DNA from 3 places in the Sporosarcina sp. FSL K6-1508 genome. Region 3 is predicted to be linked to each of the others. Evidence: riboswitches for the same ligand, from Rfam matches in the RefSeq annotation. Region 3 holds a riboswitch; each other region holds the start of a gene.
The links. A riboswitch is a leader RNA that binds a small molecule or an ion and turns the genes downstream of it on or off. The one in region 3 is predicted to bind cobalamin.

Region 1 (11,038 bases), 530 kb from region 3:
TTGCAGCGCTTTCGTTTTCGCTTCTGTTGCCGTTATCATTGCTTGAATAAATGCTTCATCAGGCAATTGACCGTTGACGATAACCCATGTATTGATCGTACCGACACGAGGTTTTTGGTCACGCGTGAGTACTTGCGACACATCGACTGCATTGCCGACCCCCGCCGTTACCGCAATCAATACGGTCCCGAAGTCGCCTGTATATTCTTCAACTTCCGCGTGTTCTGTTGTGACGGCGGTCATCATACCGACCGTGTCTGTCAAATGAAATCCTTGTTGCTCTAGATAGGAAGCCATTTCTGCTTTAACATCGTCGCAATTGTAATCAGCATCAACATGCCGATTGACAAACGACCGATACCAACCAGTTCCTGCGTTATGAACTGCAGAAGATAACGTTTTCAGTGGATAGTGTGTTGTCAGTGCAACATAGTCTGATGACACGGAAAAATCCTCTTTTTTAACTGTGAACGCCTTCTTTTCCTCTTTCGTGTCCGGCAGTAGCGTAATCTGAGGCTTTGGCAATTCAGGATGCGACTGTGATTTGACACACGCACCGTAAACAGATTGGATTGCCTCTTCCCTCACAACATCTTGCGGTACACCTATTTTCGCAATTCGCCCTTTATCCATCAAGAGAAGTCGGTCGCAGTATAAAGAAGCCAAATTGATATCGTGAAACACCGAAATAACTGTGAGTCCTTTGTCAATTGCCTGTTGACGAATCGTATCGAGCAATTGTTGCTGGTGAGCGATATCCAAGTGATTTGTCGGTTCATCGAGCAATAAAATCGGAGCTTCCTGAGCAAGGGCCTGTGCAACGAATACGCGCTGCTGTTCGCCACCTGATAGTAGTTCTATCTGGTTTTCAGCATAGCGCGTGATTGACATACTGTTTATCGCATCAGTGACGGCACGCTCGTCTTCAGCTGACCAAGATGAAAATAGTCCTGATTGGTGCGGATATCGCCCGAGTTCTACCGTTTCACGAACAGAGTGGGAAAATGCATGTGCATGGAGTTGCGGCAAGACGGCTACCTTTTTAGCGAATTCTTTTTGTGAATAGCTGGACGCGTCTTGCCCATCAATTGTAACTGTGCCTGTATCCTTCGGGAGGATGCCTGAAATAATTTTCAATAGCGTGGATTTACCACTGCCATTTGGACCAAGTATGCCGAGCACTTCGCCTTTATTGACATTGAATGTCACTGCCTTCACGATGGGTTCTTTTCCATAACCGCCAGAAATATTTTCGACTTGTAACATATCACATTCCCCCTTTCCTTCGTTGTTTGTAGAAGATGAAAGCGAAGACCGGCGCACCGATAAATGCCGTGATGACGCCTACTGGGAGTTCAGTTGGCGATATGATTGTCCGTGCAATCAAGTCACAAATGATGAGCAATGTCGCACCGTTCATAAACGATAGTGTAAGGAGATGACGATGATCTGATCCCCATAGGAGCCGCGTCATATGCGGAACGACTAGACCGACAAAACCGATCGTACCGGATACTGCGACGGCAGAACCTGTAAGGATGGATCCGCCAATCAAGATGCTGAATTTACGACGCTTCACATTGACACCTAGATGATGTGCCCGTTCTTCTCCAAACAGCATCGCATTTAATTCACGGCGATTTAGCCATAGCATGAATGAACCTACGATAACGAATGGCAAAATCATCGTAATATAATTCCACCCCCGCATCGATACGCTGCCGAGTAGCCAACCAATAATTTGGCGCAACTCTTCCCCTGTGAGCGCTATCATAAGTGACAAGACAGAGCCGAGGAATGAACCGAAAATGATTCCAGTCAAAATAATTGTTTCCATTCTCATCGCGCGGTCAACGAGGCGTGCGAATCCAAGAACCAAGAACATTGTTAATGCGGCGCCGACCATGCTGAATATAGGAAGCGTATAAGTGCCTAGAAATGGAATGGAAATACCAAAAAAGAGCGTCATAACAGCACCGACCGAGGCGCCGGATGACACTCCGAGGGTGTAGGGATCAGCAAGCGGATTTTTCAATAACCCTTGAAAAGCCGCACCGGAAATTGCGAGCGATGCACCGACTAGGCCGGCCAGCACAACACGCGGCATACGAATCTTCCACAATATGTTGGTTGCTGTTGCATCTGCTCCCGCATTCCATAACGTACTGATCGGTATTTTCACAGAACCAATCGACACACCGAGCCATACCGCCACAATCAGTGCAGCGGCGGAAACGATGTAGGCAACGCTAGATTTACTCACCGAAAGCCTCAGGATAAATGGCTTTCGCTATTTCTTCAAGCCCTTCAGCTAGGCGTGGACCTGTACGACTTGTGATATTTTCTTGAACTTGAACAACTGCTTTTTCTTTGATCGCCGTAATCGTATCGAAACCTGGGCGTGCATAAACGTCTGCAACTGCCGTTTCGATATAGTCATACAACACGATAATTACATCGGGATTACGGTTAACGATTTCTTCCGGAGCTATCATAAACCAGTTTTCCTTATCAGCAGCAATATTTTCAGCACCAATCATTTCAAGCATCTGATCCATGAATGTATTTTTACCTGGTGTGTAAATATCTGGTGCTGGTGATGTTTCAACAAAAACTGTCTTTTTGTTTTCGACTGTTGCTGTTTTCGCCAATACTTCTTCTACTTTTGCTTTCATGTCCGTAATGATTTTCTCTGCCTCTACTGTTTTGCCAGTCGCTTGACCGATTGTTTCAATCGTTGTATACGTCTCTTCGAAGTTTGCTGCATTTTTTACAACAAAGACAGGAATTCCTGCGTCACGGATTTGTTGCAGTCCCGCTTCACCCTTTCCAAGTCCCGATTCATGCGCAAAAACGATTTCAGGATTCATCGATACGATTTTTTCGACGTTAAATTCCTGGCCGCCGATTTTCTCTTTTTCCGCTACTTCCGCGGGATAATCATCATAATCGTTTACGCCGACAACTTCATCAGCAAGACCTAGTTCAAATAAAATTTCCGTGTTACTCGGTATCATCGAAACGATTGTTGCCGGTGCCGTTTCTAATGTGATTTCTTTGCCGACTGCGTCCGTGAGTGTCAACGGGAACTCGGCTGTGACCACTTCACTTTTCGGTGTTCCTTCCACTTTCGGCTTGTCTTGTGTTGCAGTTCCACATGCTGCGAGTAGGAATACTGCTAGGATAGCCGTCAACCCTAATTGCCAGATTTTCTTCATGTTGTTTTCCTCCTGTTTAATCCAAATAAAAATCCCCCGTAATTGCTACGGAGGAATAAGCTGAGTAAAAATCTAGACGTATAATGACGCCGATTTTCACCAATCCTATCCTCGTAGGGTACGTGTGATCCATAAAGGCAGGTCTCCTGGCTTGTGTTCATTGCTGATCGCGTCTTCCCGGAACTTTTCCAGTGACAAATTGCGACTAGCTCACACTTACAGTGGCGGGACCGCGCCGACATTGAATCGGCTTCCCTTTTAACCCCGTCTTTAATACGAGGCACCTTTATGTTTGGTATGTATTTTCGTCCAACATTCAGTATACTATAAATTTTCAATGTGTCGATAGCGAGGGAGATTTGTAGATTTAGATATGTTGAATTAAAGAATCCCGTTGAATCTGTTGTGGTGCTTAATAATGAAAGAGTTGTAATTAGGGGATGTGGATTGTAGATCGCTTGGCGCTTTGGGGATGCCTCCCGCCATAAGCCTGGATTAGCGCTTCGCATCCAGTCTTACGGCTTCGGCGACCCCTTTGCCGCGCCTGCGCTAGGGCGTTGATTATCAGGAGAAAAGTGATTTTGAGTTGTATATGCCAAGACTATAAGGTGATTACTAGTTGATACTAATTATATTAAAGAAAGACGCACTCCCGATTGCAGATTTCATCGCAGCTAACGAAATGCTCTTTCTCACATGGACCATCCAGCGCAGGCGCGCCTTCGTGGTAGCCGGAGCGATAAGACTGAAAGTGGTCTTCTTTCTGGCTTATCGCGGGAGGCATCCACAAAGCGTCGAAGCGGTATTAGCAGGATTTCTAATTCACTCCAGGTATTTGGACTTATTCAGCGGCCTTCCAAAAGCCCTTGTAAAGAGCATACGTCGTATTCATTTGTTCAACATATATAGAGTGAATATCTGCATGTGAAAAACGCCCTACTTGCGAGATAACAATCTCTCAAGTAGGGCGTTCAATTTTATTACATCTTTTCTGGTGCAGAAACACCAATAAGTTTCAGCGCATTTGCGATTGTTGTGCGTGTGATTGTAATTAATGCTAGACGTGCTTCGGACAATTCGCGGTTCTCTGGATCCAATACTTTTTCTGCGTTATAGAAGCTGTGGAAGGTTGCAGCAAGTTCTTGGATATAGGTTGCAACGCGGTGTGGAGAACGGAGTCTCGCTGCGTCACTGATTATTTGTGGGAAGTCCCCGATTTTCTTCATTAATTCCAATTCTTTTTCAGCTTGTAATAAAGAAACATTGTCCACAGATGCTGACATTCCGTTCTCTTTAGCTTGGCGCAAGATCGATGAAATCCGTGCATGCGCATATTGCGCGTAGTACACAGGGTTTTCATTCGACTGTGAAATCGCCAGGTCTAGGTCGAAGTCCATTTGTGAATCGCCTGAACGCATTGCGAAGAAGTAGCGAACTGCATCCAAACCGACTTCTTCAACGAGTTCGCGCAAAGTTACAGCTTTCCCTGTACGCTTACTCATCTTGAATTTTTCTCCATCTTTATACAACTGAACCATTTGTGCGACGCTGACTTCGAGTGTGTCGTTGCCGTAGCCAAGTGCTTCAATTGCCGCTTTCATCCGCGGAATATAACCGTGGTGATCCGCACCCCAGATGTTAATAAGTTTATCGAACCCACGGAACAATTTGTCTTCATGGTATGCGATATCCGGTGTCAAATAAGTGTAGGTACCGTCATTTTTAATGAGCACACGATCTTTGTCATCGCCGAATGTTGTTGAACGGAACCATGTAGCGCCGTCTTCTTCAAATACATGGCCGTTCGCACGTAATTTATCAAGAGCGACATCGATCTTACCGTTTTTATATAATGAGGTTTCCGAGAACCAGACGTCAAACGACACTCGGAAATTGGCGAGGTCAGTCTTCAACTTCTCTAATTCATAATCAAGTCCGTATTGACGGAAGAACGTATAACGCTCTTCATCGGGCACATTGACGTATTTATCGCCGAATTCATCCGCAAGTATCTTCCCTAGCGTAATGATATCCTGCCCTTGGTAACCGTCTTCAGGCATTTCTTTATCCAAACCAAGTGCCTGGAAATAGCGTGCTTCAACGGATTGTGCAAGGTTATGCACCTGGTTGCCCGCATCGTTAATATAATATTCACGCGCGACGTCATAGCCTGCAAAATCGAGGACGTTGCTTAAAGAGTCGCCTAGGGAAGCCCCGCGTGCATGTCCAAGATGAAGATCGCCTGTCGGATTGGCAGAAACGAATTCAACTTGGATTTTTTGGTTATTGCCGGAATTTGAACGGCCGTAGTTCTCACCTTGCTCAAGTACTGTCTTGACGATGTCACCTAAATAATCGGTTTTTAATTTGATATTGATAAAACCAGGGCCTGCGATCTCAATTGAGTCAATCGAAGTGCCATCCGTATTTAACTTTTCAAGAATCGCTTCCGCAATTGCGCGTGGCGGCTTTTTCGCTGCCTTTGTTAATTGCATAGCGATATTCGTTGCATAATCGCCATTGTCTTTGTTATTAGGCGTTTCAAGCATAATGTCCGGGATAACCGTCTCATCTGCCAACCCCGCATCAAGTACCGCTTGACGGAGTGCTAATTTCACTTCATGTTGAATTTGTTCTACCGCGTTCATATCGTTCCCTCCGTGTATGTAATAGTCAGGTTGTATGTTCCTAGAAGTGATTCTTCTGTATGCAAATCATAAATCACATTGAATCGGCCGCCTGAACGATCCTCATTCTCTGTAAAATCGAGTTTTTCCGTTTTGACAACTAAGTCAAACGTCGCTGGTCCACTGCCATATGTTCCTGGTCTTTCACCGGCTTTAACAAACGGCAACCGCATCGTAACAGCACCACGGCGCATAATCAGTGCATTTGCAGAATCCAATTTCACGATTGTTTGGACTGAATTCCCACTTTGTTGTTCTTCATATTTCAAATAAGATTTGCCGGCTTTTTCAATCAGCAAACCTTTTGCATTCACTTCATGCTTCTCCTCGTCTAGACCGGGATGACGGATTGACGAATGAAGCTTAATCTTTACATATCGCTCTTTTTCCCGCGATTCCATACACTCACTGTCCTTTTCATGAAAACATCTTCTTATTATATCCTTTTTACGGTATACATTTCAATCTATCCGAGCAATGCATGTTTTTACGTCGGTTCCGTTTAATCTGATTCCAAGCGTCGCATACTAGATGCAATGACACGGACGGGACGGGATCGTATGCGACGGACAGTGTATGTGAAAAAGAAAAAAAGACGCACGACGTTACGGCGTTTGCTGCTATTAATAGTCACCATGATGATGGCGGCGCTGACCGTCTTCCTATCACTTAGGCTCTATGCACAAATTACAGGTGCACCTTCTTTAAGTGTGCCCAAAGCTTCCGTCTTTCTCGATAAAAACGGCAAGCAAATTGGCGACCGTTTTTCTGTGGAAAGGCGGTACTGGGTCAGCCTTGATGAAATGTCCCCGTTTCTAATCGACGCGGTCGTTGCGACGGAAGACAAGAATTTTTATAATCATAACGGCTTTGACTATAGACGGATTGCTGGCGCTCTATTAAAGGACGTGAAATCTGGACGTAAAGTGGAAGGTGCCAGCACAATCACCCAGCAATATGCGAAAAACTTGTATTTGACGTTCGAAAAAACGTGGACGCGGAAAATTAATGAAGCACTTTACGCCTATCGAATGGAAGTGTTTTATGAGAAAGATGTCATTTTAGAAGGCTATATGAACACGGTTTACTTCGGTCATGGCATGTATGGTGTCGAGGCGGCAAGCAAGTTTTATTTCGGTAAGTCGGCAAAAGATTTAACCTTGGAAGAATCCGCCGTTATTACTGCCATCGCGAAAGGCCCTTCGATTTATTCGCCTATTGAAAATCCTGAGAAATCACGCGAACGGTCATTGTTAGTACTTTCGCTTATGGAGGCTCAAGGATACATTACTGCGCGGCAAGAAGAACGGGCGACAAACGAGCAGATCACGCTTAAAAACCGTGAATGGGCTGATACAAAGCGCGTAGCTCCTTATTTCCTTGATGAAGTATGGCGCGAAGCGGAAAAAGTGCTCACAGCAAAAGGACGATATCCTGCAGAAGGCGGTTGGACAATCCGAACAACGCTCGACCCACTCCATCAGCAAACTGCGGAAGAAATGATTGACAAATGGATGCCAGATAGTGGATTGCAAGTTGGATTCATGTCAATTGAGGCTGGCACAGGTGCAATCACATCGCTCGTAGGCGGGGTGAATTATACCGACAGCCCATTCAACCGGGCGACACAAGCAAAACGACAACCCGGCTCCGCCATGAAACCTATCTTATACGCCGCTGCTTTGGAAGATGGATTTAGCCCGCTTACATTTTTATCGACTGAAAAGACCATTTTCACATATGATGATGGGCGCTCGACGTATGAACCGAACAACGTGAACGGTAAATTTGCCGGACACCCTATTTCTCTCGCACAAGCACTTGCTATTTCTGACAATATCTATGCAGTGAAAACACTTGAAGATATCGGCTATAAAAAATTCAGTAAAATGGCTGAACGTCTTGGAGTCGATGGTAAGTTCCCGGAATCACCTGCAACCGCACTTGGTACTTCGCTTGTTACGCTGTCCGATATGACGAATGCCTATAATCGGATTGCTTCAGGCGGAATCGAAACAGTTCCAACGACAATTCTATCCATAACAGATGCGGAAGGGAAAACAATCTACGAACATCCGAAAATGAGTAAAAAACGTGTAATGAGTGAACAAGACGCATTTGTTCTAACCCACCTGATGACAGGCATGTTCGATCCCGTGTTCAATGATTATTCTTCTGCCACAGGGCTTTCGATGAGGCAAAAACAGACACGACCGTATGCCGCCAAGTCAGGTACAACCATTTCAGATCAATACTTAATTGGTTACACTCCATCGTTGACTGCCGGCATCTGGACTGGATTTGATGTCGGAGAGCAACTGACTGAAACGACAGATAAAGCGGCATCGAAAAAAATATGGATCGACTTCATGGAGACGGTCCATCGCGGCAAACCAGCCGAACCATTCATCCCACCAACCGGAGTTAACGGGGTTATCATTGACGTCGACACTGGTGGCATCGCTGTGAATGGATGCGACAAACAGCGGCTCGTTTATGTAAAAGAGAAGGATATGCCTCAAAAATTATGTACGGATAAAACGCTGCGTGAACAACGCTCTTCTGGTGAAGGCGATGGGAAGAAGTTCGAGCTGTTTCCATTTTCGTTTTTTGAGTGAGTTGGATTTTGGTTGACGGGTGGATATGTGCGGTGGACGGCCAGTTATGAGCGCTGGACAGGTGGATACGAGCGGTCTTCAACCACTTATGAGCGCTCGACGGGAGGATATGAGCGGTCTTCAACTGTTATGAGCGCTCGGCAGGAAGATACGAGCGGTCTTCAATCACTTTTGAGCGCTCGGCAGGAAGATACGAGCGGTCTTCAATCACTTTTGAGCGCTTGGCGGGTGGATACGAGCGGTCTTCGGCCTGTTATGAGCGCTCGGCGGGTGGATACGAGCGGTCTTCAGCCTGATATGAGCGCTTGGCGGGTGGATATGAGCGGTCTTCAACCTGTTATGAGCGCTCGGCAGGAAGATATGTGCGGTCTTCAACCTGTTATGAGCGCTCGGCAGGTGGATACGGGCGGTCTTCTGCCTTTTATGAGCGCTCGGCGGGAAGATACGAGCGGTCTTCAACCACTTATGAGCGCTCGACGGGAGGATATGAGCGGTCTCTGCCTGTTATGAGCGCTCGGCGGGTGGATACGAGCGGTCTTCAACCACTTATGAGCGCTCGACGGGAGGATACGAGCGGTCTTCAACCACTTATGAGCGCTCGGCAGGAAGATACGAGCGGTCTTCAACTGTTATGAGCGCTCGACGGGAAGATATGTGCGGTCTTCAACCTGTTATGAGCGCTCGGCAGGTGGATATGAGCGGTCTTCAACTGTTATGAGCGCTCGGCGGGTGGATATGTGCGGTCTTCAACCTGTTATGAGCGCTCGACGGGAGGATACGAGCGGTCTACAGCCTGATATGATCGGCTGCCCCTCATTCATTAAATTCAAAAAAGCTTTCCTCCCCCGAATTACTTCTGGGTTGGAAAGCTTTTTTACCGTTCAAGGCGTCCTGTCGAATGGTGTATCGCGCTTGGGTTTGTTTGATAGACTATTCAGTAAGGAATGCACGATTCCGGTTGTCCTAGCTTACAATTGCAAGCTGTAATTTCAGTGTACTTCCTTTCAAGCCGACATTCAACCTCGGATGAAGAAGTATGCGGAATTTGTCACTTTTTGTTCACAACTCCGGAGAATCGACGCTCAAATCAATATGCAATTTCGGTTCGCTTCTATCCCACATTTCCTTATTATGAGTCATAAGGAAATCAGCTAGGATATGCTTTGATTTATCATCCATATGATCCACGATAATATTTCGTTTCATCGATTTATCCATCCGGTTTACATGATCTGCCAGCACTTTATATCCTCGGCGTTTTTCACGATTGACGACCATTTCACACGCCGTGACACCTGCATAATAAGGTCCTTCTTCGCGGAAATCAATTGTTACCCAGACAAGCCAGTATGGTTTTCCGCCTTCCGAATCTTCACGATTCAGCGTAAATTTGACCCCGCGCTCCGTGTCACTTCTGGCATGCATCGCGCCGATTTCAATGCGTGCAACCCCTTCGTTAACGTCGATAATAACAGGAGACACGTTTTCAAGTGACAATGATCCAATCCCGAACCCTTTGTGGCCGTCAGTCGGATCATCCTTTATAATTGTGAAACCCAATTTCTGCTTCGGTTTATTTTCATTTGGCATTTCTTCGTCCCCTCCAAATCTGATACTATATACACTATACCCAATAATTACGGGAAGGGGGAAATGAAATGCCATACGTAACTGTAAAAATGCTTGAAGGCCGGACAGAAGAACAGAAACGGGCACTTTGTGAAAAAGTGACAGAAGCAGTCGCAGAAACAACAGGTGCTCCTGCTGGTAATGTTGTCGTCTTCATTGAAGAAATGCCAAAGAATCATTATGCTGTCGCTGGAAAACGTCTAAGCGATCAATGATCTTCAACACACTCAAAAGGCTGTCCCCTAACGGAATCTTTCCGCTCAAATGGGACAGCCTTTTATTATTGGCGACGCTTTCCGCTCTTCTTTATTGTCCAGACTTCAAGCGTCAGCCCCTCGAGTCGCTTCTGTCCTAATGATAAAGACAAAAAAGCGTCTTTATCATTAGGCCTTCCAGCGCTTTTCGGAGCTTAACAACGCTTTCCGCTCTTCTTTATTGTCCAGACTTCAAGCGTCAGCCCCTCGAGTCGCTTCTGTCCTAATGATAAAGACAAAAAAGCGTCTTTATCATTAGGCCTTCCAGCGCTTTTCGGAGCTTAACAACGCTTTCCGCTCTTCTTTATTGAATTGCGTACGTTTGCATCTCGCTGATGAAATCAAACGCAGCCGTCATCTCTTCTTCGGAGAAGTTTAATTTATTTTTCACAATATGGACTTTGGCAATTTGCTCGTCCTTTTCGAGATGATCGAAGTATAGCAATGTCGAAACGAGCTCCAAGAAACGGGAACTCTTCACGTTCATGCTATCGATGCAAGTACCCAGCATTTCGGGGGCTTCCTCTGCCATTTCTAGAAAGCCCGTGCCTTCGCCTGTCACTTGGTAGCTATATTGGACATAGGATCCTTTGTCCGTACATTGTTCTGCCAGAAATCCCATTTCACATAAT
Region 2 (11,038 bases), 1.5 Mb from region 3:
AACTCCTTTCGTTTGTGCTTCCTCGCTTATGCGGCGATTCACTTCCGGCGAAACAGTGCTCGTATCAATCAAAAGAATATTTTCATCGCTTTGGTGAATCAACCCTGCTTCTCCTAAGTAAACTGATTCCACCGCGGCTGTTGACGGTAAACTCGTCAAAATAATAGCGCAACATCCTGCCATTTGTATTGCAGAAAGACCAATTATTCCGCCCGCTTGCTGAAATACAGTTTCCGCTGATTCACTTCGGTCATTTCCATAAACAGTGAATCCAGATTCCAGTAAGTTTTTCGCCATAGGCATTCCCATATTTCCTAAGCCGATCATGCCAATTTTCATCATCGAATCCCCCATTCTTTAGACGCTATATCGAGCGCTTTCTATTATTCCTTGAACAATTTCTCTCTTCTTGATAAACATATTACTGTAAAGCGGGGCTGAGATTGCTTGAATTTCCATCAGCATAAGCCCACGACTTTCCTCATCAGTAAGAGCACTTGATACAAACGAAATTGCTGCTGTTTGAATACTGCGATACCCCTCTTCACAAATGACATCGGACATTAGCAACTTCCTTTTTTCCTTGGATTCCCCATTTTTAATTAGTGCCTTCTCAGTCCTTAGCAACGCAGATTCCATGATGAATAGCCTTTCATTCATACTGGATAGTAATCCCAAATACTCTTGTTCCTCATCAATTGATTTCCCTAAAGGTCCAGCAAGCGCTTTCACGACGACTCCGATAAGTTGTTTCGCCTTTACTAAGTAGTCGTATTGCCGCGTCAAAGCATGCGCCCGATTGTCCACTTCGTTTTTTGCAGACCATAGTTGCCCCTTTTCGATTTTTTTCAGTAAACCTTTAGCAATTGCAAGACGATTAATTTCATTCGTCCCTTCGAAAATTCGATTGATTCGTGCATCGCGATATAAATTTTCTACTTCATATTCCTGCATATAACCATATCCCCCGTGGATTTGCACTGCCTCGTCAACAATATAATCAAGGGCTTCTGAACTATTCACTTTATTCATTGCACAATCAACCATGAAGTCAGCGACAATTCTTACTAACTCCTCTACCGAATCAACCGATTGAAGCGCTTCATCCATTTCCCCCGCTGTTCGGTATGCCGCACTTTCTGCACCGAAGATTCGTACTGCCATATTGGCTACCTTTTCTTGGATCATCGTGAAGCCAATCAATGCTTTGCTGAATTGCTTTCGCTCTTTCGCATAAGCTACTGATAGATGTAATGCATGCTTTGCCGTTCCGATATTGGCAAATGCAAGTTTCAAACGAGCCATATTTAAAATATTCAAAGCAATATGATGCCCTTTCCCAATTTCCCCCAGGACGTTTCCAACAGGTATTTTGACGTCTTCCAAAATAAGAGTAGCAGTAGAAGAACCGTTAATCCCCATCTTTTTTTCCTCTGGTCCAACTGACACACCTTCAAATGTTCGCTCTACGATAAATGCAGTCATACCTTCGGCTATTTTTCCAAACACTACGTAACAATCAGCGAGATGGGCATTCGTTATCCATTGCTTTTCACCATTCAATATCCAATCCGTCCCTTCTTTGTTCAAGACGGCAGTTGTTTTCGAATTCAAAGCATCCGACCCTGCATTCGACTCTGTCAAGGCGTAAGCGCCAATCCATTCCCCACTTGTCAATTTCGGTAAGTACTTTTCCTTTTGGGCTTCTGTACCAAAATAGACATATGGCAATGTACCAACACCAACATGAATATTAAACGAAACGCTAAATGAGCCGGCCGCACCCATTATTTCTGCAACGAGACCTGCAACCATTTTCCCTAACTCAAAACCACCATAGGCTTCCGGGACTTCAATACCAAGAAGACCGATATCCCCAGCTTTTTCAAAAAGTACGCGAACATCTTGATTTTCTATCGACAAACCTTTTTCAAGTTGAGGCTTCACGTCCAGTTTCAGAAATTGTTTGGTTGTTTTAGCAATCATTTCATAGTCGTCTGTAAAATCTTCGGGTGTAAAATAGGAATAAGTCATACTACTATTTGTTAAATTAGTATCTGAGATTAAGTGTTGTATCTGCTCCATTTCTCATTCCCTCCATTCAATGTTATATATTGCAAGTTGCATGCCAATTAAATTTCGGACGGAACACAGTTGTTTCTATGCTATGGAAAGCGCCAACTGTCTAAGTGACTAGACAAGTTGACGCTTCTACTTAGCTGTTTGCATTTATAGCTGATAACGAGATAATTTATTATAAAGGGTTGCTCTTGTGATGCCGAGACGTTTAGCCGCTTCCGACTTGTTTCCACTTACTTCTCCTAATACTTTTTCAATGATATTCTTCTCTTCTTCCTCATGCACAAGTTGTCTTACTTCATTTCTTGCGCTTAACGACGAGGGAATAGTCATATATTCTTGTTTCTTTTCTATTCGAAAAAATTCGGTTGGTAAATCACTCATTTTAATATGGGATTCGCTTGTCAAAGCAAATAATCTTTCCAATACATTAATTAACTCGCGTACATTCCCTGGCCAATGATATCGAAAGAATAGTTGCATGACTTCCTTATCAATCGTTTTCCCCTCACTATCGTACATTTGACAAAGAGTTGGTAGCTGTTCGGAAATAATCAGTGGGATATCGCTTTTCCGCTCCCTAAGTGGAGGAATATTCAAGGGGATCACGTGAAGCCGATAATATAAATCTTCTCTAAACTCGCCTTCCCTCACCATTTTTTCAAGATTTTTATTTGTAGCTGTAATAATCCGAAACTGGACCTGAATCGGTTCAGTTCCACCAATCCGTTCCACCTCTTTTTCCTGAATCACCCTAAGAATTTTCACCTGTGTCGCAAGAGGCATGTCACCAATTTCATCCAAGAAAATTGTCCCCATGTGAGCAAGCTCAAATTTCCCTGGTTTCCCTCCTTTTTTCGCACCTGTAAACGCACCTTCCATATAGCCAAATAACTCTGATTCGATTAAGTTCTCGGGAATCGCTGCACAATTAACACTGATAAAACGTCCACTGCTCATCTTACCCGTATCATGTATCGCCCTTGCAAATTGCTCTTTTCCAACACCACTTTCCCCAGTGATCAAAACGGGAGCCTTAGACTGTGCTGCCTTTCTTGCAAGCTTCTTTGTATTAGATATCGCGGGACTCTCTCCGAGAATATCTTCAAAAGTGAACCGTTTCTGTGCAGCAACTTTACCCACCTCAATCGACGTTTCACTCCCTTTTCGTTGCTCTAACAAATCTATTTGAGTGATAATTTGCTGGACTTCAGAAACGCCTTCATAAATAAGCATACCGACGGCCCCAACAATACGACCATTTTTCCAAATCGGCATTCGGTGAACAACCATTTTTTGCCCCTGCAGCCAATGGATTTGATTACGCTCAGGGATACCCGTTCTAAGGACAATTGGTATCCTTGTATTCTCAATAACATTTTCTACTGGAAGGCCAATAGCCTCCTCCTTTGTCACGCCAACATAGCGGCTATAGTTTTCATTGAACAATTGAATCACACCAGCTTCATCTACAATCGTCAATCCTTCATAAGCCGTATCAAAACATAGTGTATACCACTCGATTGTCTCCTTTGATTTTTCAAGTCGTTGAAAAAGGGCTTGATTAATCTTCAGCAGTTCTATTTGTGTGATTACTCCTTGGAGCATGCCTGTCTTCTCACATACGACATAGGTTGGACATCCATCCAATTGCTTCACGGAGAAATCTTCATTCACCGATTGGAAGACTGCACTAATAATAGAGTTAATCGGTTCATTCCAACCTATTCCACTCTTAATAGTAGCAAAGCAATCCCCTATTGTGACGACTCCGATTAGTCGTTCATGATCCACAACTGGCAGTTCCGAACAATGTCCTTCGGAGAGCAAACGTAATGTTTCTCCGATTTCAAGGTCCTTTGTCAACACTTGCGGATATTCGCTCATCCATTCTTTAACCCTATAATAATCTTCTTTTACCATTTCTCATCATCCACCTTTTGATAATGTGAAAAGGCGATGATCCATTCTCCAGCAGGCCTTACCTCCATGCCTTAAAGAACGAATCATCGCCGCTATTCAGTATTACTGCTCTTTTGTTAATACGGTCTTCGCTATTGACTCGTCCAATGCTTCAAATTCATCATAAGAAATAGTAACGTATAATTCACTTCTCGTTTGCATATCAGAAAGTGCTTGTTCTTGTGAGCCCTCATTGATGATTTTCTCAAAAATACGTTCATAGGCTTTGGCAGCAACTCTTAATGATGTGACTGGGTAAATTACCATTTGGAAACCCATTTCAGCAAATTCATCGGCGCTATAATAGGGTGTTTTTCCAAACTCAGTCATGTTTGCAAGCAAAGGAACCGAAATCTCTTTGGCAAACAGTCTGAATTCCTCTTCTGATTGAAGAGCTTCCGGGAAAATAGCATCCGCACCCGCTTCCACATATGCCTTCGCTCTATCAATCGCTTGCTCTAAACCTTCCACTGCGCGCGCATCTGTTCTCGCAACAATAAGAAGTGTCGGTGCAACCTGTTTCAACACTACTATTTTCTGCACCATTTCTTCAGTAGAAACCAAGTTCTTTCCATTCAAATGGCCACATTTCTTAGGTAACTGTTGGTCCTCTAATTGTACTGCTGCGACATTCGCTTCTACCATTTCACGGGCTGTCCTTGCTACATTCAATACACCACCAAAACCTGTATCGATATCAACAAGCAGCGGTAAATCGGTAGCACGCACTATATCTCTTGCTCGCTCCGCAACTTCAGTTGACGTCACAATCCCTAAGTCTGGTAAACCACGACTAGCCGTATAGGCGGCCCCCGATAAATATAGTGCAGAAAATCCGGCATCCCGTGCAATAAGCCCTGCCATCGCATCATGCGCACCAGGGATTTGAACGATTCCTGATGCATGCATGATTGAATAGAATTTCTTAGCTAATGTCTCTTGTGATGATTGTTGATCAACAATCCATGCCATTGTCATTTCCCTCCTCTCTTAAAGCAAAAATAAGTCGACAAATTCTTTGACGTTCATCTGTTCTAACTTACTTTGGCTTTCGCACGCCACTTCTATTTCTGTTCGCTTCTTTTCAGGGTAATGAGTCATCAATGTAGCCGAAAATTTCTCGCGTATTTGAGGAATAGCTTCCTCTCTTCTAAAGCGATGACCAAGCGGATACTCACTTACAACTTTCTCTGTTGTGGAACCGTCTTTAAATGTAACTTGAACAGCATTGGCGATCGAGCGCTTGCTCGGATCGAGATAATCTTTACTATACTGCTCGTCCTCTACGACAATCATTTTATTTCTTAATTGATCGATTCGTGAGTCATTTGCCACGTCATCTTCATAATGATCTGCAACAACATCGCCATATAGTAAACCAAGTGCCGTAATGTATTGGATGCAATGGTCACGGTCAGCAGGGTTGTTGAGCGGACCTACTTTATCGATAATCCGAATAGCAGATTCATGTGTCGTGATTGTAATTTTTTCAATATCATCAAGTCGCTCCTTTATCTCCTGATGCAGGATAATGGCACATTCCGCCGCTGTTTGCGCATGGAACTCGGCTGGATACGATACTTTAAACAGTATATTCTCCATCACATAAGAGTCTAAAGAACGTGCCAGTGTTAATTCCTTTTGATTGTATAAAACATCTTGGAATCCCCACTCCGGAGCGGATAGCGCTGTCGGGTAACCCATTTCGCCTGTCATTGCCATCATCGCCAGTCGTACACCCCTACTCGTTGCATCTCCTGCTGCCCACGATTTTCGTGAACCGGTATTAGGTGCATGACGATACGTTCTAAGGCTTGCGCCATCAATCCAGGCATTTGTCAACGCATTATTTATTTCTGTACGTCCCCCGCCAAGCATTTTGGTGACGACCGCAGTTGTAGCAATTTTGACGAAATGAACATGGTCAAGTCCAACACGATTCAAACTATTATCTAATGCCAGTACGCCTTGAATTTCATGTGCTTTAATCATCATTTCCAATACATCACGTACAACAAGTGGTTTTTTTCCTTCCGAGAGACGTAAACGGCTTAGATAATCCGCTGTAGCTAAAATGCCACCTAAATTATCGGACGGATGACCCCACTCAGCAGCTAACCATGTGTCATTATAATCGAGCCATCGTATCATGCAGCCAATATTAAATGCGCCTTGGACCGGGTCCAGTACATACGATGTACCAGGTACACGACTGCCATTTGGAACAATAGTACCCGGTACTACAGGTCCTAGTAATTTCGTACACTCCGGATAGCTTAATGCCAATATTCCACACCCGATTGTATCTATTAACACATTATGTGCTGTCTTATATGCTTCCTCGCTTGTAATTTCTTTATTTAAAACATAGTCCGTAATTTCCTCTATCAGTGTATCCATTGTCATTTGTTCTTTCAATTTCAACATCTAACTCTTCCTTTCCGCTTTCAATTTGTTTAGAATAGTATCAAGTGATGCCTAGTGTATCGCTGTTGTGGTGAACGGCCAGTTACAACTCCCCAGTTGAATGATTGCTGTGTCGTTCGCCTATATAATGAACCCTTGGACGGTATAAACGATTATTTTCATGTTGTTCAATAACATGCGCACACAATCCTACTGTTCTCGAACCAAAAAAGATTGGTGTGTATAATGGGATTGGAATGCCCAGCATCCAATATACCGGTGCCGCGTAATAATCTAGATTTGGATAAAGTCCTTTCTCTCTTTCCATTATGGTTTCTCCCGCCTCACACATTCGGTAAAGGAGATCGTCACCCTTTAGCGCACATAACTCCTTTAAAGCATCCTTCATTACCAAGGCCCTTGGATCCATCTTTTTCATATAGACTCGATGACCAAACCCCATAATTTTCTCTTTATCACGTAAACGCTTTTCTAATATCAATTCAAATGCGTCAACAGAACCAGCCTCTAAAAGCATATTCATGACCGCTTCATTCGCTCCTCCATGTAAATAGCCCTTTAAAGAAGCAACCGCTCCAGTCAATGCACCATATAAATCCGAAAACGTCGAGGCAATTACCCTTGCGGTGAAGGTGGAATTTGGCATTTCGTGCTCGCTATAAAGTAGTAGCGACTGGTCAAAAATAGATTCTTCCAACTCTGTCGGTTTCCTCCCCGTAATCATATAAAGGAAATTAGCACTGTATGGCAATTCTTTCAACGGAAGGATTTGTTCCTCTTCCTGTAAAATGTGAAAGCTGTTCGCAATTATTTCCGGTATTTTTCCAAGTAACTCGTAAGCTCTTTTTTTATTGATAGCTAGAGTGTGCTGATCAATTTCCTTATCATAGCCCGCTAAAGCAGATATCCCAGTTCGCAATGCGTCCATTGGATGTGTCTCTTTAGGCAATGCTTGCAAAATCTTTGTGACACCTTCTGGCACACCATGCTCTTTTTTCAATTTATCTTCCACACCTGTTTTTTCAGTATCAGACGGCAAGGTATTTTCCATTAGCAAGTGGACAATATCAAGATACCCTTTTGTTTTTGAAAGCTCGATTAAATCGTATCCTTTGATAATAATCTGACCCAATTCCGTATCGAGCAGCGAAATGGATGTTTCAGTGGCAATCACGCCTTCAAGTCCTGGTAAAAATGTAAGTGTATTCGTCATACTATTTTCCCCCAATCTGAATGGTTATGACTCTGAGATTTGTAAACGCTTTCACTTCACCAAAAATTATCCTATTTGTATCTGTTCGCAGCGCTTCCCCTTATTTCTGACCATAAAAAAAACAACTTCATAAGAGAAGTTGTTAAAGAGCGCCAGAATCCCAACTAAAAGAAAGCCGCCTGCTAAAAATAGGCATAGCTCATCCGCGCGTCCTTAACACCCCCTATCCTCGTAGGTCAACATGTGTTATAAAAAGAGGCAGGTCTCCTGGCTAATGATCATTGCTATTCGTACCTTCCCACTTTTTTATAAAAAGCAGTGGTTTAAACGAAATCGCTCCCATTTACAGTTGCGGGACAGCGTCGGATTCTCACCGAACTTCCCTTTTAAGCAGACCAATACATCAGTATTAATCCGCACCTATTTTTACACATATTCAATTATCGAAATATCCCCTTGACTATAACACAAACTTTTAAATATTCCAATTCTTTATTCACATCTGATTTCTATTCCTATAGAATAGTATTAAAGACTATAGGAACTATCTATCTAGCGTAAGTTGATTATTCCCAGCGGTGCATCCGGCGTTATCACACAACTTCACAAGGGGGGAAAACAAATGCAACTTGTAATTGAACAACGGCAAGGACTCCATTTAACAATGACACCTGATTTGAGACAAGCCATTGAGATATTGCAGTATTCCACTTATGAGCTATACCAATACTTACAAGAAAAAGAGTTGGAAAACCCTTTAATCGAACTAGAGTCAGATGAGTATAAACAGAAATCTGATACATATTCAACACCTTCAAAATCAACTTTACTTCCTGTAGACTTTCTTGAAAGTAATGAGGGCGGAATGAAAATTGATTTGATGCAACAGGTAACATTCACATTTAAAGATGAACAAGACCGCAAACTCCTTAAATATCTTATTTATAATTTAGATGATAATGGCTATTTATACTTGGATGAGGAGAAAACATATAATTTGCAGGAGATTGAACGAGGTATTCATCTTCTTCAGAAAGTTGGTCCAACAGGAATTGGCGCGAGAAATTTAATAGAATGTCTCCAATTGCAAATTATATATGAGTACCCTGAGGAGATACTTGCAGAATGTTTGATTCTCAACCACTTGGATTTACTGGCAAACCACAAATGGAACGAAATCGCCTTTCGTATGAATCTATCGCTAGTTGAAGTAAAAGAAATTCATGAATTTATTAAAACACTTAACCCGAAACCATGCAGTCATATCTCGGACTTCAAAACAGAGTATTTGACCCCCGACATTGTTGTTGACTTTAAGGATGAAGAGATATCTTATCACTTAAATGATGGATATCTACCAAAAATTCAACTGAATAAAGAATATACGAACTTACTTAAAGAGAAAAGTACCACGTCGAAGTATCTTAACAGCCAATTCAATGACTATCAGCAGCTTCTAAACAGCATTGAACAGCGAAGAACAACAATTTTAAAAATAATGAAAGTGATTATTAAGAGACAAGAACAGTTTTTTAAAGATGGATTTGTCTCCCTGCAACCATTAACGCTAAAAGAAGTCGCAGAAGAGATTGGTATGCATGAGTCGACTATCAGCAGGGCAACGTCGAATAAAGTAATTCAAACACCTAAAGGCACTTTCTATTTTAAAACATTATTCACGTCAAAGTTGGAAACATCGGATGGAAACGCCATATCTCAAACGAAAGTGAAAGCCCTTCTGGAAAAGTTCATTGCCGAAGAAAATAAATCCAAACCACTTTCCGATCAAACGATCGCCAATTACTTCAATAGCACAGAAGGTATTATTATTTCTAGGCGTACGATAAGTAAATACAGAGAAGAACTAAGTATACCGACTTCAAGAATGCGTAAAAAGTAATTGGATAACCTTTCATTTTCTATCATTCAATATCAATTTATATATGTTGAACAAATGAATACGGCGTATGCGCTTTACAAAGGATTTTGGGAGGCCACTGAAAAGACCCCAATACTCGGAGTGAATTGGAATTCCTGCTACTATCGCTTTGTGGATGCCTCCCGCGATAAGCCAGAAAGAAGATCACTTTCAGTCTTATCGCTTCGGCTACCACGAAGTCGCGCCTTCGCTGGGTGTCCATTTGAGAAAGCGCATTTCATTAGCTGTGATGAAATCTGCAACCTGGAGTGCTTCTTTCTTGACTTTAAGCAGTATCAACTAGTAATCACAATATAATCTCGGCATATACATCTCAAAATTACACTTCTCTCGATAATGAACACCCTAGCGCAAGCGCTGCAAAGGGGTCGCCGAAGCCGTAAGACTGGATGCGAAGCGCTAATCCAGGCTTATGGCGGAAGGCATCCCCAAAGCGCCAAGCGATCTACAATCCACACTCCGAATTACAACTCTCTCATTAGTGAGCGCCACAGCAGATTCAATGGGATTCTTTAATTCAACATATATAGCACAAATGGGGAACGAGTATTCAATCCCCATTTATGCATACCAATGAACTAATTGAACCTTATATATCCCCTAAATCGGCCACTTCCCCTGTTACAGCGTCTACACATTCCGCTGCATCCAACAAGCCACAAAGAATATATTTACCCATGATTTCGTCATATACATAAGTCGGATCAAGCGTAATATAGGGGATCATCTTCTCAAACGCTTCTTCATGTGTTACGACCGCTTTTGCGGCAGGAGCAAAGGCATCGAAAATCTCGAACATCGCTCCGTTGTCAAGGTAGTTCAGTACTTTCATTGTTTCGGGGTGCATGAACACGACTACTTTTCGATTGAAAAGCGTTTGGTCTTCGTCATTTAATGTACAGTGTGCTTCGATGAATTTCTCTTGGCGCTTGAGTTTAAATAACTTCCAATTTCCTGATTCGTCGGGATATTCGGCCCTTAAGACATCCCTGGTGTTTTTTTTGCTGCCTTCAATTTGTTTAGCTGACAATGTCAGTTTTTCACTATCGTCGTTTTTACCGAATGCTTCCTCTATGCTTACTTCAGAAACAACTGTGATTTCCTCACGATTAATCTGTTCGTACAGCGGCTTATCCCATACAATTACTTCGTCTACTCTTACTTCTGAACGCTCATGTTCCATAAATGGAATTATTCGGGCTCCCTCCACTGTTACATACACTTCATCCATTGCATAAACGGGCACGAAGCGTTTTTCCGTTTCAGATGGAAACTTCACGAGTTGAAGCTGCTTTTTAACAATTGGCTCAATCTCTTCTAATGTCAACGTGAATTTCGATTTCTCCACAAGCTCCTGGGACGGGATTGTTCCATAGGAATGATAAGAAGTCAGTTTACCTGTATCATCAAATTCGACT
Region 3 (11,038 bases):
AACCGATGCAAATTTGCCGAAAATGTTATAGAAGCCAAAAAATTCATTGGACTTTTCTTTCGGCACAAGCCTCGCAAAATATGAACGGCTAAGTGCCTGAATACCGCCTTGTGACGTGGCAACAAGCATTGCTAATACCCAGAAATCCATTGTCGATTTCATGAAGAACGCATAAATGCAAACAATGATATAAACACAGATCCCCACGTATAGCATCTTTTTTCCTGTGAACTTCTGGGCCAATTTACCGTAAAGAATTGCGAAAGGCGCCGCCACAACCTGCGTGACAAACAAGATAATTAGAAGATTCGTTGCGCTAATCCCTAAATCAGTCCCGTACGCTGTGGACATTGAAATGATCGTTCCAACTCCATCTATATAGAAGAAATAAGCCAACAGAAATAAAAATACTGTCCGGTATTTCCGAATCTCTTTAAATGTACCGCCTAGACGCCTAAAACCACTAGTCAGCAAATTCGGTTCACGCTTAATACCATGAATTTGATGTACATTTTTGAGCATTGGAATTGTGAACACGAACCACCAAGTCGCTGTAATAACAAAGGCTATCCTGCTGGCAGTTGATGTTGCAAGAGGGATAATTTCGTTATCAGCCAAAAGAATGATCGCAATACTAATAATGAATGGAATCGTGCTCCCGATATACCCTAACCCAAAGCCCCGTGCAGATATCTTATTCATCCGCTCTTCCGGCGTGACGTCAACTAAAAATGCATCGTAAAATATATTAGCCCCGTGAAAACCTACGGCGGTAATCGTGTAAATAATCAATAACCATAACCAGTTGCCACTCGGTACGAATGCCAGAGAAACTGTAGCGGCTGTCCCCATCAGGAAAAAGAATAGAAAGAACTTTTTCTTTAATCCTTCATAGTCCGCAATCGTTCCTAAAAGAGGGCCAATCAGCGCCAGTATGAACGTCGCAATGGCAACCGTATACCCCAAATACGCAGTCGAATTCGACATACTCACACCGGCATCCGTCGCAACCGCCTTATAGTACAGCGGAAACACCGCAGTCGTAATAATAATCGAATACGCAGAGTTCGCCCAATCATAGAAAATCCAGCTGTTCTCCTCTTTACTATACCTTTTCACACTTTCATTCCCCCTTCACTCCATACGTACAGTGTACAATAAGGGACATTGAAAAATAAGGAAAAATCAAAATTTTACAATTGCAGCAACCCTATTACTCTGCAATAAATACATATGTGGACAACGGTTTAATTGCATGATTCTTTTGCGCCTCTTCTAATAAAATCACTTCGGATTGAATAAGCAATTTTAGTTTATCAGGCAAATTAATAAGGTACTTAATCTCCTCTTTGTAATCAGCAACCGTCATGGCAATTTCCCATTCAGCATCTTGCAACTGAGGCGAATGGATTGATTGTTCATTAGTAATCGTCCAATCCGCCCTTTCCGCAATACGCCTAACATCTGTTGGCGTAAATAATGTACGCACATTCGAGAGACTGCTTTCTTTGAAACACTCATATTGGGATTGAATGAGCACAGCTAAGAAATGTGGATATTGTTCAATCATTTCAATTCTTGAGTCCCATTCGGCAAAACATAAGCTCTTACCCCATTTTTTAATCTTTGTTAGCATTGCTTCCAATTCCTCAAATGATTTTAAATACCAGGAGCAATGCGAGAAAACAATATAGTCAAAACTATTTTTCGGGAAATCAATTTCTGCCGATAAAATGTCTATGTCGAACTCCATCTTTAGCTGTTTCCCTAACGTTGATCTCTGTAAGTAATGTGCGGAATCCCCAAGTGTTAAGGGGGCCCCGTAATCGGAAGACGCAATATCTATACCATGGACGAACCCTTCTTTCCCAACAGCATACGCTAAGGCAGCCGTCGTATCACCTTGCCCACAACCAATTTCTAACACGCGGCTTCCTTCTTTGATTCCCCAGAACTCTACAAGCTTAAGACGATGCTCCGTCTGAACTCGTTGAATATCCCTCATATTCAAGTCTTCATTGGACGCCATACATTCTACAATGGTTCCTATCGTAAAATCACTCATTTAGACACCTCATTTTTATGTAAAGTATTTAGTGAAATACCGTTCATACAAATACCTTTCTAACACTTCATTTCGAGGAAACTGCTTATTTCCCCTTTATTTGAATTTAAAATTCTGCTACATTATTTATCCTATTTTTCGTTTGTTATTAAATAGTTATAGATCTCCAACCCTATATCCGCCAGTATCTGTTTTGACTGTAAATCATCTACTTCTTTTGATAAAACAGAGGCAATCAATTTTCGTTGGCCTACGTAAAAGATTCCTACATCATGGCGAACACTCGGTATCCATCCGGTTTTGTTAGCCAAATCCCATCTAACTTCCCCATTCATAAGAGCTGAATATGGAGAAGGTAGTTTTTCTGGCAGACAGTCTCTAATTTGCTGTTTTTTCATAATCTCAATCATTTGCACCCCCGCATAGGCCGATACCATTCTTCCTGTCACAATTTCTTTTAACAGTTTGGCCATATCTAGAGCCGTAACCTGATTGATGCCTTTCGTTATAATGGATTGTGTCATCAGTTTATTATAAAATGTACTCTTTTCCATGCCAGCCTCTCTCATCGTTTGTTGAATGTCTTCAACCCCGATGAGATCAATAAGAATATTCGTTGCTGTATTATCACTTTGTATAATCATCAAAGTGATGAGGTCATATAAGGTCAAAGAGGTTCCCGGTGTCAAATGTTGAAGTACACCCGAACCGCCGACAAAATCTTCTTTTTCCAATAAAATCTGATCACTCAATTTCATAGATTCTCTTTGAATAGCGGAGAAAACGGCCGCCATAATTGGCACCTTAATCACACTAGCCGCATAAAACACTTCATTGCCATTCCAAATCCACTTGTCATGTAAATCCAAATCCTCTAGAACGATTCCCCACGTACCTGTCGTGTTTTCTATCAAATCCTGGATTATAGTTGAAAGATTTTTCATGCTCGAATCCTCCTAGTTTGACGACATATGTTGAACAAATGAATACGACGTATGCGTTTTACAAGGGCTTTTGGGAGGCCGCTGAAAAAGTATCAAGATTAGAACTCCTACCAATACCGCTTCGACGCTTTGTGGATGCCTCCCGCGATAAGCCAGAAAGAAGATCCCTTTCAGTCTTATCGCCCCAGCTACCACGAAGACGCGCCTGCGCTGGATGGTCTATTTGAGAAAGCGCATTTCATTAGCTGTGATGAAATCTGCAACCTGGAGTGCGTCTTTCTTGACTATAAGTAGTATCAACTAGTGATCACTTATAATCTCGACATATATATCTCGAAATCACATTTCTCTCAATAATAAACACCCTAGCGCAGGCGCGGCAAAGGGGTCGCGGAAGGCATCCCCAAAGCGCCAAGCGATCTACAATCCTCACCCCGAATTACAACTCTCTCATTAGTGAGCACCACAGCAGATTCTAATGGGATTCTTTAATTCAACATACATAGTTGTAAAACTTTTAAAAATACTTATGCTTTCGATATTGTGTTCATGATAGAGTTGTTTTGAGTTGTTTTTCTGTCACTTCATTCACGGTTGAATCTTGATGGTCATATATCTTTTATAAATTTAAGAGGCGGGCGGTTCATATCCAACAGTTAATTTTACTGCAACAAGTTATCGATTATGTGGAGAATCATATTAAAGATGACATTAAAGCTGAGGACCTAGCGAAAATGGTTGGCTATTCTCCTTATCACTTTTATAGGATTTTTGATAAACATATTGGTTATACGATTATGGATTATGTCTTAAAAAGAAAGCTACAATACGCGTTATATGAATTAGTAAAGGGTGGAAAGATTATTCAAATCGCTTTGGAATATGGATTTGAAACGCATTCCGGTTTTACAAGAGCCTTCAAGAAATGTTTTGGTAGCCCTCCAAGCCTATACAGACTCCACTGCCCACTATCCTTACCTCAGAAAATTGATCTATTGAGTCTCGATCAAAAAAAGGTAGGCGGCATTGTTATGCAACCTAAAATTGTTCAGAAGCAAGCCTTTACAATTGCAGGTAAAACATTTGAAAGTGCTATTGAAAACATCTGTTATACAAGAGACGCCCCTGCCTTTTGGGACCAAAGAATTTCCCCAGATGAATCCATCGAACGAATGCTGTACGAAGCATTATCTCCCAAAAAACATGGTGAGTATTGTATAAATTTAAGCAGTACAGAAATAGAAGACAGATTTACTTATTTATTCGCAGTAAATTACGATCAAGATGTTCAACTGCCCGTCGGACTGACAAAGTTGCAAATAACAGATGCAACTTATGCGGTTTTTAGGACTCCACTCGTTAAAGTAGAGCAGTTTGTCTCTTCCATCAAAGGAACTTGGCACTATATTTTGGAAGACTGGTTACCTCAATCTTTTTATGAAGTCGATGAAACAGGCTTTGACTTTGAATATTATGACGAACGCTGTCATGACTGGGAGTACGAAAAAATCTATATGGAAATCTACCTACCGATAAAAGTAAGACAAAAGGGGTGAACAATTCACCCTCTAGATTTATTCAAAATTATTTTATATAGAAACAATACTGGAGTTAATAAAATTGCACTAACAATGAGTGCGATTTTTATTGTAAAGGTTGACGCTACAACTCCAATTATCGGACCTCCTCCAATTTGACCAATGGCATCCACTTGGCCTTTTACCGAAAAGAACGTTGCCCGTGTAGAGGAATCAGGAATAATTTTATTAAGCCAAATGTCTTCTAATGGATACATGACTTGCCTTGTTACTTGGATAATCACATAAAAGATTAGCAAGCTGATCACGTAAGTTGAGTACGCAAAACCAATTAATGAAATGACGATTAGAAAACTTGCTACAAAAAGAACAACGTAGATGCGTCTTAAATTCTGGTGGATTGCACTTCGATTCAAAAAGTGGAGTGCTGCAAAGGAAACGAGCACGACAATAAATTGAATGCCCCCCATTATCACGACTAATTTTTCATCCGTTAACGTTGATATATTTGAGCCTTCAAAAAAATGTGAGATCCATAAACGGTCAAAACCTTCGCTATAAAATCCAACGACTAAAGCGATAAGGAATAGCATTCGCATGATGAAACTAGCTTTAGAATGGAAAACAATTTTGCCCATATTTCCCTTCATACTCTCCCATGTAGATATTCTTTCTTCTTTATCTAATGGTTTAAAGTTTTCTTCTTTCATGAAAATCATTAAATAGACGGCCAATCCAACCATGCATAGCCCACCGATAATGATTGGCAAGTTAATCATGAAAAAGCCCATAGCAATACTTAGCGGAATTGCTATGACTTGGCCGAGGTTTCCAGCCTTTGCTCCTTTTATAAATGCCTGCGAAGCACGTTCCTCCCCTATTTCATCCGCAATCCAGGCTTGCTGAGAGCCACTAGTAAAGGTATAGCCAATCCCCCATGCGATTTGAGCCACTAGCACCGTTACAAAATAGGGAAATACCCCTTCAATTAAAAAACCGATTCCTATTAAAATATACCCAATTATTATAGATAACTTCCGGCTTTTCAAATCCGAAACAACTCCAGTTGGAATCTCAAAAAGAAAAACGGATAGCTCCAAAACAGTCCCTATTAACACGAGTTGTAGCGGATCAAGCTTTACAGTTTGCACATGATACAACAGGTTCACCGTAAATATAAATGTGAAAAACAATTGCGATAAGAAGCATGTAAAAATGTAAACTCGATATGGATCTGTTGTTTTTAATCTGTTCATTTTCTATCCCCCTTAAGTTGAGTATAGTAAGGTAGATAGAACTTTTCTTGTCCAAATTTGCGGTAAAGGGCCAATAATATGTCCCTTGTTTAGCAATCGCGTTAAGTCGGACGATATGTATGTTATAGTAAAAGCACAACTGAATAACGTGTAGAAATTAGGTGCTTTTTTACGTTTGTATGAAAGCTTAAATGGGAAGTTCGGTGAAAAACCGACGCTGTCCCGCAACTGTAAATGGGAGCAATCTTTTTAATTCCACTGTTACTAATTCGTAATGGGAAGGGAAAAGAACGCGATGATCATGAGCCAGGAGACCTGCCTATTTCAGTACACACCAATACCCTACGCGGATAGGAGGTGTTAAGTGCGGCTATGATCGAGCAATTACTTGTAAAAGCCGCCGTACGAGAAAACGTAATCGGAAAGAAACACAGGAGGAATCCATTCCTCTTCTTTCGCTATGCTTTCAATAGTGTTCTTCTGGTTATGAATTATTCGTTACGGCAACAAGCGACCATACAAATTTACGCATACTAGCATCTTCCTTACGAGTAACGAGGAAGATGCTTTTTTTATTTCCATAATAGAAAGGGATTTTAGCCAATGGAACTTGGAACAAAAGAATATTACCTGGACGCATTCAAACATGTCTTAATGACAAACCTCATCATAAGCGAATCACAATCACTGTCTTCAACCTATTCTTATTACGAAGATCAGATTGGAAAAATAACGACTATAAACGAAGAGGTAAAAAAACTTTATTCATGTAACCTCCAAAAAGCATTCGATGAAATCAAACACGAAGTAATCGGTTCACCAGAAGATTAAGCTAAAAAAACAACCAGTAACTAACTGAATCCAACACTATATATGTTGAACAAATGAATACAGCGTATACGCTTTACAAGGGATTTTGGGAGGCCACTGAAAAAGCCTTAGTACTTAGAGCAAATTAGAATTCCTGCTAATACCGCTTCGACGCTTTGTGGATGCCTCCCGCGATAAGCCGGAAAGGAGAGCACTTTCAGTCTTATCGCTCCGGCTACCACGAAGTCGCGCCTTCGCTGGGTGGTCTATGTTGAGAAATTGCATTTCGTTTTTGTGGATGAGACCTGTAACCTGGAGTGCCATAAATAGATTGAATGTGATCAACGATTGTTCCAATACATGAGGAATGAATTAGAAATTCTGCTAATACCGCTTCGACGCTTTGTGGATGCCTCCCGCGATAAGCCAGAAAGAAGATCCCTTTCAGTCTTATCGCTCCGGCTACCACGAAGACGCGCCTTCGCTGGATGGTCTGTGTGAGAAAGCGCATTTTATTAGCTGTGAAGAAATCCGCAACCTAGATTGCGGATTTCTTGACTATAATTATATATGTTGAATCCGGTATATATACTGAGCGAAGGCGCCTTAACAGGGGTAGCCAACCGAACAACGAAGAGTTCGGTTTGTATAATCTCTGCGTTCTTTGCAGAAATTATACAGTTAATGTCAAGAAGTTATTCCAGATAGGTTAAAGAAAACCTCATCTGGCTTATGGCAGGAGGCATCCCCTAGCGTCGTAGCGGTTCAATGGAATTCTTTATTTCAATTTATATAGTATCAAATAGTAATCACCTTACAATCTCACCATATACATCTCAAAATGACAGTTCTCTCGATAATGAACAACCTAGCGAAAGGCATCCCCAAAGCGCCAAACGTTCTACAATCCACATCCCGAATTACAACTCTCTTCTTATTGAGCACCGCAGCAGATTCAATAGGATTCTTTAATTCAACATATATAGGCACTTCTTGTACAATTACTTTGGGATTGCTTGGATTGAACGACCTCTATATGATTACCGAGATGTCTTGATGTGTAGGGATGCGACAGGCAACTATTCGCAACAGGATTAACTAGGAGCAATGAACTGCAATTCCTAGCCACACACTTGCCTCTCGGTAAAGATGTCATGAACAGTTCGCCGAAAGCGAACCGGAAATGATCAGGTAAAAAAGGCATCAAAAAAAGCGTGACAGTCATAATAGACTTTCCACGCTTTTAACGTATTTACAGCTCCTGATAATTCCTCTGATGTGTCCCGCCATCTTTTACATCCGCATGATACAATGCTTTCAACGCGAAACTCTTCTCTAAGTCAAGCTCAGCCATTATCTGTTTCAGACGTTTCGCTAGCTCCTTATCATTCTTTACAAGCTGCTCCATTTTCGTTCTTGAATATTTCAAAATCTGATTCCTCCCCCGTACTAAATTTGTCTTTACAGTATACCACCTATTTAAGGTCATTCGCCCAATTCAGATTTGCTATACTAAAGGTATTAGCCAAAAACAGACAGGGGCGACATCATGTATAAAACAATTGGCATACTTGCACACGTAGATGCAGGAAAAACAACTTTCTCTGAACAACTGCTTTATCACACAAAAAGCATTAAACAAAGAGGGCGCGTTGACCATCAAGACGCCTTTCTCGACAGCCATACAATTGAAAAGGAAAGAGGCATTACAGTTTTTGCAGACCAAGCATCCATTTCCTATAATGGCTCCACCTACTACATTATCGACACACCTGGACACGTCGATTTTTCCCCTGAAATGGAGCGGGCCATTCAAGTGATGGACTATGCCATCATCATTATTAGCGCAAGCGACGGCGTGGAAGGCCATACGGAAACCGTCTGGCAACTGCTTCGCAAACATCAGGTTCCTACTTTCTTCTTCATCAATAAAACCGATCGTGAAGGAACAGACATCGCAAGTGTACTCCATGAAATTCGCACCAATCTATCGGAAAACGTCTGTGATCTTACATCCTCTTTCAAAGAAGGAATTATGCAAGAGGAACTCATTGAATTTATCGCAGAACGTGATGAAGCACTGCTTGAAACCTATATGGAATCAGGGTATGACAAGGATCTATGGCTTGAAACATTAAAGAAAATGATTAGCGACAATAAAACCTTCGCTCTGTCCAGTGGTTCTGCACTAAAGGACATTGGCGTCATGGCGTTTTTCGAGAAACTCGATTTATTAACAGCAGCTTCTTACGACGATGACAACGAGTTCGCCGCCCAGGTCTATAAAATCCGCCATGATGACAGCGGAAACAGGGTCACCTTCCTTAAATCATTAAGCGGCACGCTACGTGTCAGAGACGAAATAAACTATGGAGATTACACAGAGAAAGTCACACAAATACGCGTCTATAATGGCAATAAATTTAAAGCAATTGACCATGTTCATGCCGGTGAACTGTTTGCAGTTACTGGATTAACACAAGCATGCATTGGGGACGGTGTTGGAGCACTAAAAGAAAAAGCGACCTTTGACATGATGCCTACCCTTAAGTCGAAAGTGATTTTCGACGCTGCCATCCATGTGAAAGAAGTACTTCGATGTTTTAACCTACTCGATGCGGAGGATCCTTCTTTGCGCGTCTTCTGGGATGAACATTTTCAAGAAATTCATGTTCATGTTATGGGTGTCATCCAGCTCGAAGTACTCCAACAAATTGTTAACGAGCGTTTTTCGATTCAAGTCTCTTTCGGCGAACCTAAAATACTTTATAAGGAGACCATCGAAACAACCGTAACGGGTTATGGTCATTTTGAGCCTTTAAGGCATTACGCGGAAGTCCATCTTTTGATGGAACCTGCAGAAAGAAATAGCGGCATACAGTTTGATAACGTCTGTCACGCCAATGACTTGTCTATCGGTCACCAAAATTTGGTACACAGTCATTTATTTGAACGGGATCATCATGGCTTATTAACCGGTTCAGCTCTCACTGATGTGAAAATAACCTTGCTGACGGGACGTGGTCATAACGAGCACACATCCGGCGGTGACTTTAGAGAAGCTGCTTTCCGGGCATTGCGACAAGGTCTAGAACAAGCGAAAAATACACTGCTAGAACCGTACTACGATTTTAAAATAAAAGTAGATCTGGATAATATGGGAAGGGTTCTGTCTGATATCCAGCAAGCACACGGCAACTTTGTTGCACCTGAAACCATCGGGGATAAAGTACTTATAAAAGGACGGGTCCCTGTAGCTACCTTTATGAACTACAGTGCCGCCTTCGCTTCATTCACCCACGGTAAAGGGACACTCAGTCTGTTATTCGGCGGCTATGACCGTTGCCACAATGAAGAACAAGTCATTGAAAGAATTGGATACAACAAAGAAGCGGACCCCGAGTATTCGTCCACTTCCATCTTTTGCGCCAAAGGAAAAGGCTACCCCGTCCCCTGGAAAGAGGCAAGGGACGCGATGCATTGTTTATAAAGTAAAGCCGTGTTTCTCTTGAAACACGGCTTTACTTTTGTCGGATCATTCACCGAAACGAAACACTAAAAATAGTTCATTCGGATCTTTTTCATACATGCTGGATACCTTCACTCCCTTTATCAGTTCAAAAGGGGTGCTCGTCTCAAGGAACTCGATATAATCGCTAGTCGGGTAATAAAGGATTATATCAACGGACCTTTTCTGTTGTTCGACTGAAAGAAGGATATTATCAATGACTGTCATGAAAATTTGAATGGAAAACGGATTGAAAAAGTAAAATCGATTATCCTTCGCCTCCACTTCATACTCTTCCGCCAGACAACGTTCAAAGCGAATAAAGGCGCTTGATTGCTTGGCCTTTTGCATGTAATTCGCCTGGTTTTCAAGTGCTTCCTGATACAGCTGCCCACTCATTTCAATCCCCGTAACCGAAACACCAAATCGGTTATGTATATAAAAGGGTAGTCTTCCTTTGCCACATCCAAAATCTACGAGCTTGTCCGTGCTCTTTAGTTCATAGTCTTGAAAAAAATCATCTAGCGCCTTGTAAGGTGTCGCTTCATAGCGGTTATAATGAGAGGATTGATGCAGCCATTCCCGCGTTCCTACGGTTTTAATGCGTAGCAACCGATCGTATTCTTTATCATACATAGCCATTCCTCCCAACGTGTTTATACCCATTGTATCTTAACAGAAGAAAAAATCACCGACATTTTAAAAACGAAGTCAAACTTTTACCCGATGAATAGTTGGACCTGTATTCAGCGGGTAATTCCAACTATATAAGCTGAAGGACTGAACCCGCTGTATAAACGAAGCGAAGGTGCCTTAAGAGGTGCAGAGGTGCAATGGAGTTCTTTACTTCAACATATATATGAACACCTTAATTTAATTGTTTTAAAAAATCAGTCTACTATAGGTTGCCAGTATGG

Region 1: it holds a riboswitch for cobalamin, as region 3 does, so the genes downstream of both, MKZ11_RS01490 (ABC transporter substrate-binding protein) here and MKZ11_RS04140 (hypothetical protein) in region 3, are expected to answer to the same signal.
Region 2: it holds a riboswitch for cobalamin, as region 3 does, so the genes downstream of both, mmgD (citrate synthase) here and MKZ11_RS04140 (hypothetical protein) in region 3, are expected to answer to the same signal.

The regions. Positions count from the first base shown of each region.
Region 1 is NZ_JBBOXF010000001.1:359,710-370,747, forward strand. Features, by position in the region: gene MKZ11_RS01480 (adenosylcobinamide amidohydrolase) at 1-1,266, opposite strand, end outside; gene MKZ11_RS01485 (FecCD family ABC transporter permease) at 1,268-2,263, opposite strand; gene MKZ11_RS01490 (ABC transporter substrate-binding protein) at 2,256-3,218, opposite strand; cobalamin riboswitch at 3,338-3,521, opposite strand; gene argS (arginine--tRNA ligase) at 4,199-5,866, opposite strand; gene MKZ11_RS01500 (DUF1934 domain-containing protein) at 5,863-6,306, opposite strand; gene MKZ11_RS01505 (transglycosylase domain-containing protein) at 6,466-8,523, shown strand; gene MKZ11_RS01510 (hypothetical protein) at 8,536-9,033, shown strand; gene MKZ11_RS01515 (hypothetical protein) at 9,030-9,158, shown strand; gene MKZ11_RS01520 (YwhD family protein) at 9,583-10,113, opposite strand; gene MKZ11_RS01525 (2-hydroxymuconate tautomerase) at 10,182-10,367, shown strand; gene MKZ11_RS01530 (YwgA family protein) at 10,711-11,038, opposite strand, start outside.
Region 2 is NZ_JBBOXF010000001.1:2,370,314-2,381,351, reverse strand. Features, by position in the region: gene MKZ11_RS11920 (NAD(P)-dependent oxidoreductase) at 1-342, opposite strand, end outside; gene MKZ11_RS11915 (acyl-CoA dehydrogenase family protein) at 358-2,085, opposite strand; gene MKZ11_RS11910 (sigma 54-interacting transcriptional regulator) at 2,230-4,002, opposite strand; gene prpB (methylisocitrate lyase) at 4,105-5,013, opposite strand; gene MKZ11_RS11900 (bifunctional 2-methylcitrate dehydratase/aconitate hydratase) at 5,032-6,468, opposite strand; gene mmgD (citrate synthase) at 6,551-7,681, opposite strand; cobalamin riboswitch at 7,922-8,120, opposite strand; gene rpoN (RNA polymerase factor sigma-54) at 8,304-9,581, shown strand; gene MKZ11_RS11885 (hypothetical protein) at 10,210-11,038, opposite strand, start outside.
Region 3 is NZ_JBBOXF010000001.1:889,861-900,898, reverse strand. Features, by position in the region: gene MKZ11_RS04165 (MFS transporter) at 1-1,119, opposite strand, end outside; gene MKZ11_RS04160 (class I SAM-dependent methyltransferase) at 1,214-2,065, opposite strand; gene MKZ11_RS04155 (serine hydrolase) at 2,197-3,009, opposite strand; gene MKZ11_RS04150 (AraC family transcriptional regulator) at 3,696-4,565, shown strand; gene MKZ11_RS04145 (MFS transporter) at 4,571-5,803, opposite strand; cobalamin riboswitch at 5,946-6,140, shown strand; gene MKZ11_RS04140 (hypothetical protein) at 6,407-6,634, shown strand; gene MKZ11_RS04135 (hypothetical protein) at 7,866-8,042, opposite strand; gene MKZ11_RS04130 (translation factor GTPase family protein) at 8,163-10,103, shown strand; gene MKZ11_RS04125 (class I SAM-dependent methyltransferase) at 10,149-10,757, opposite strand.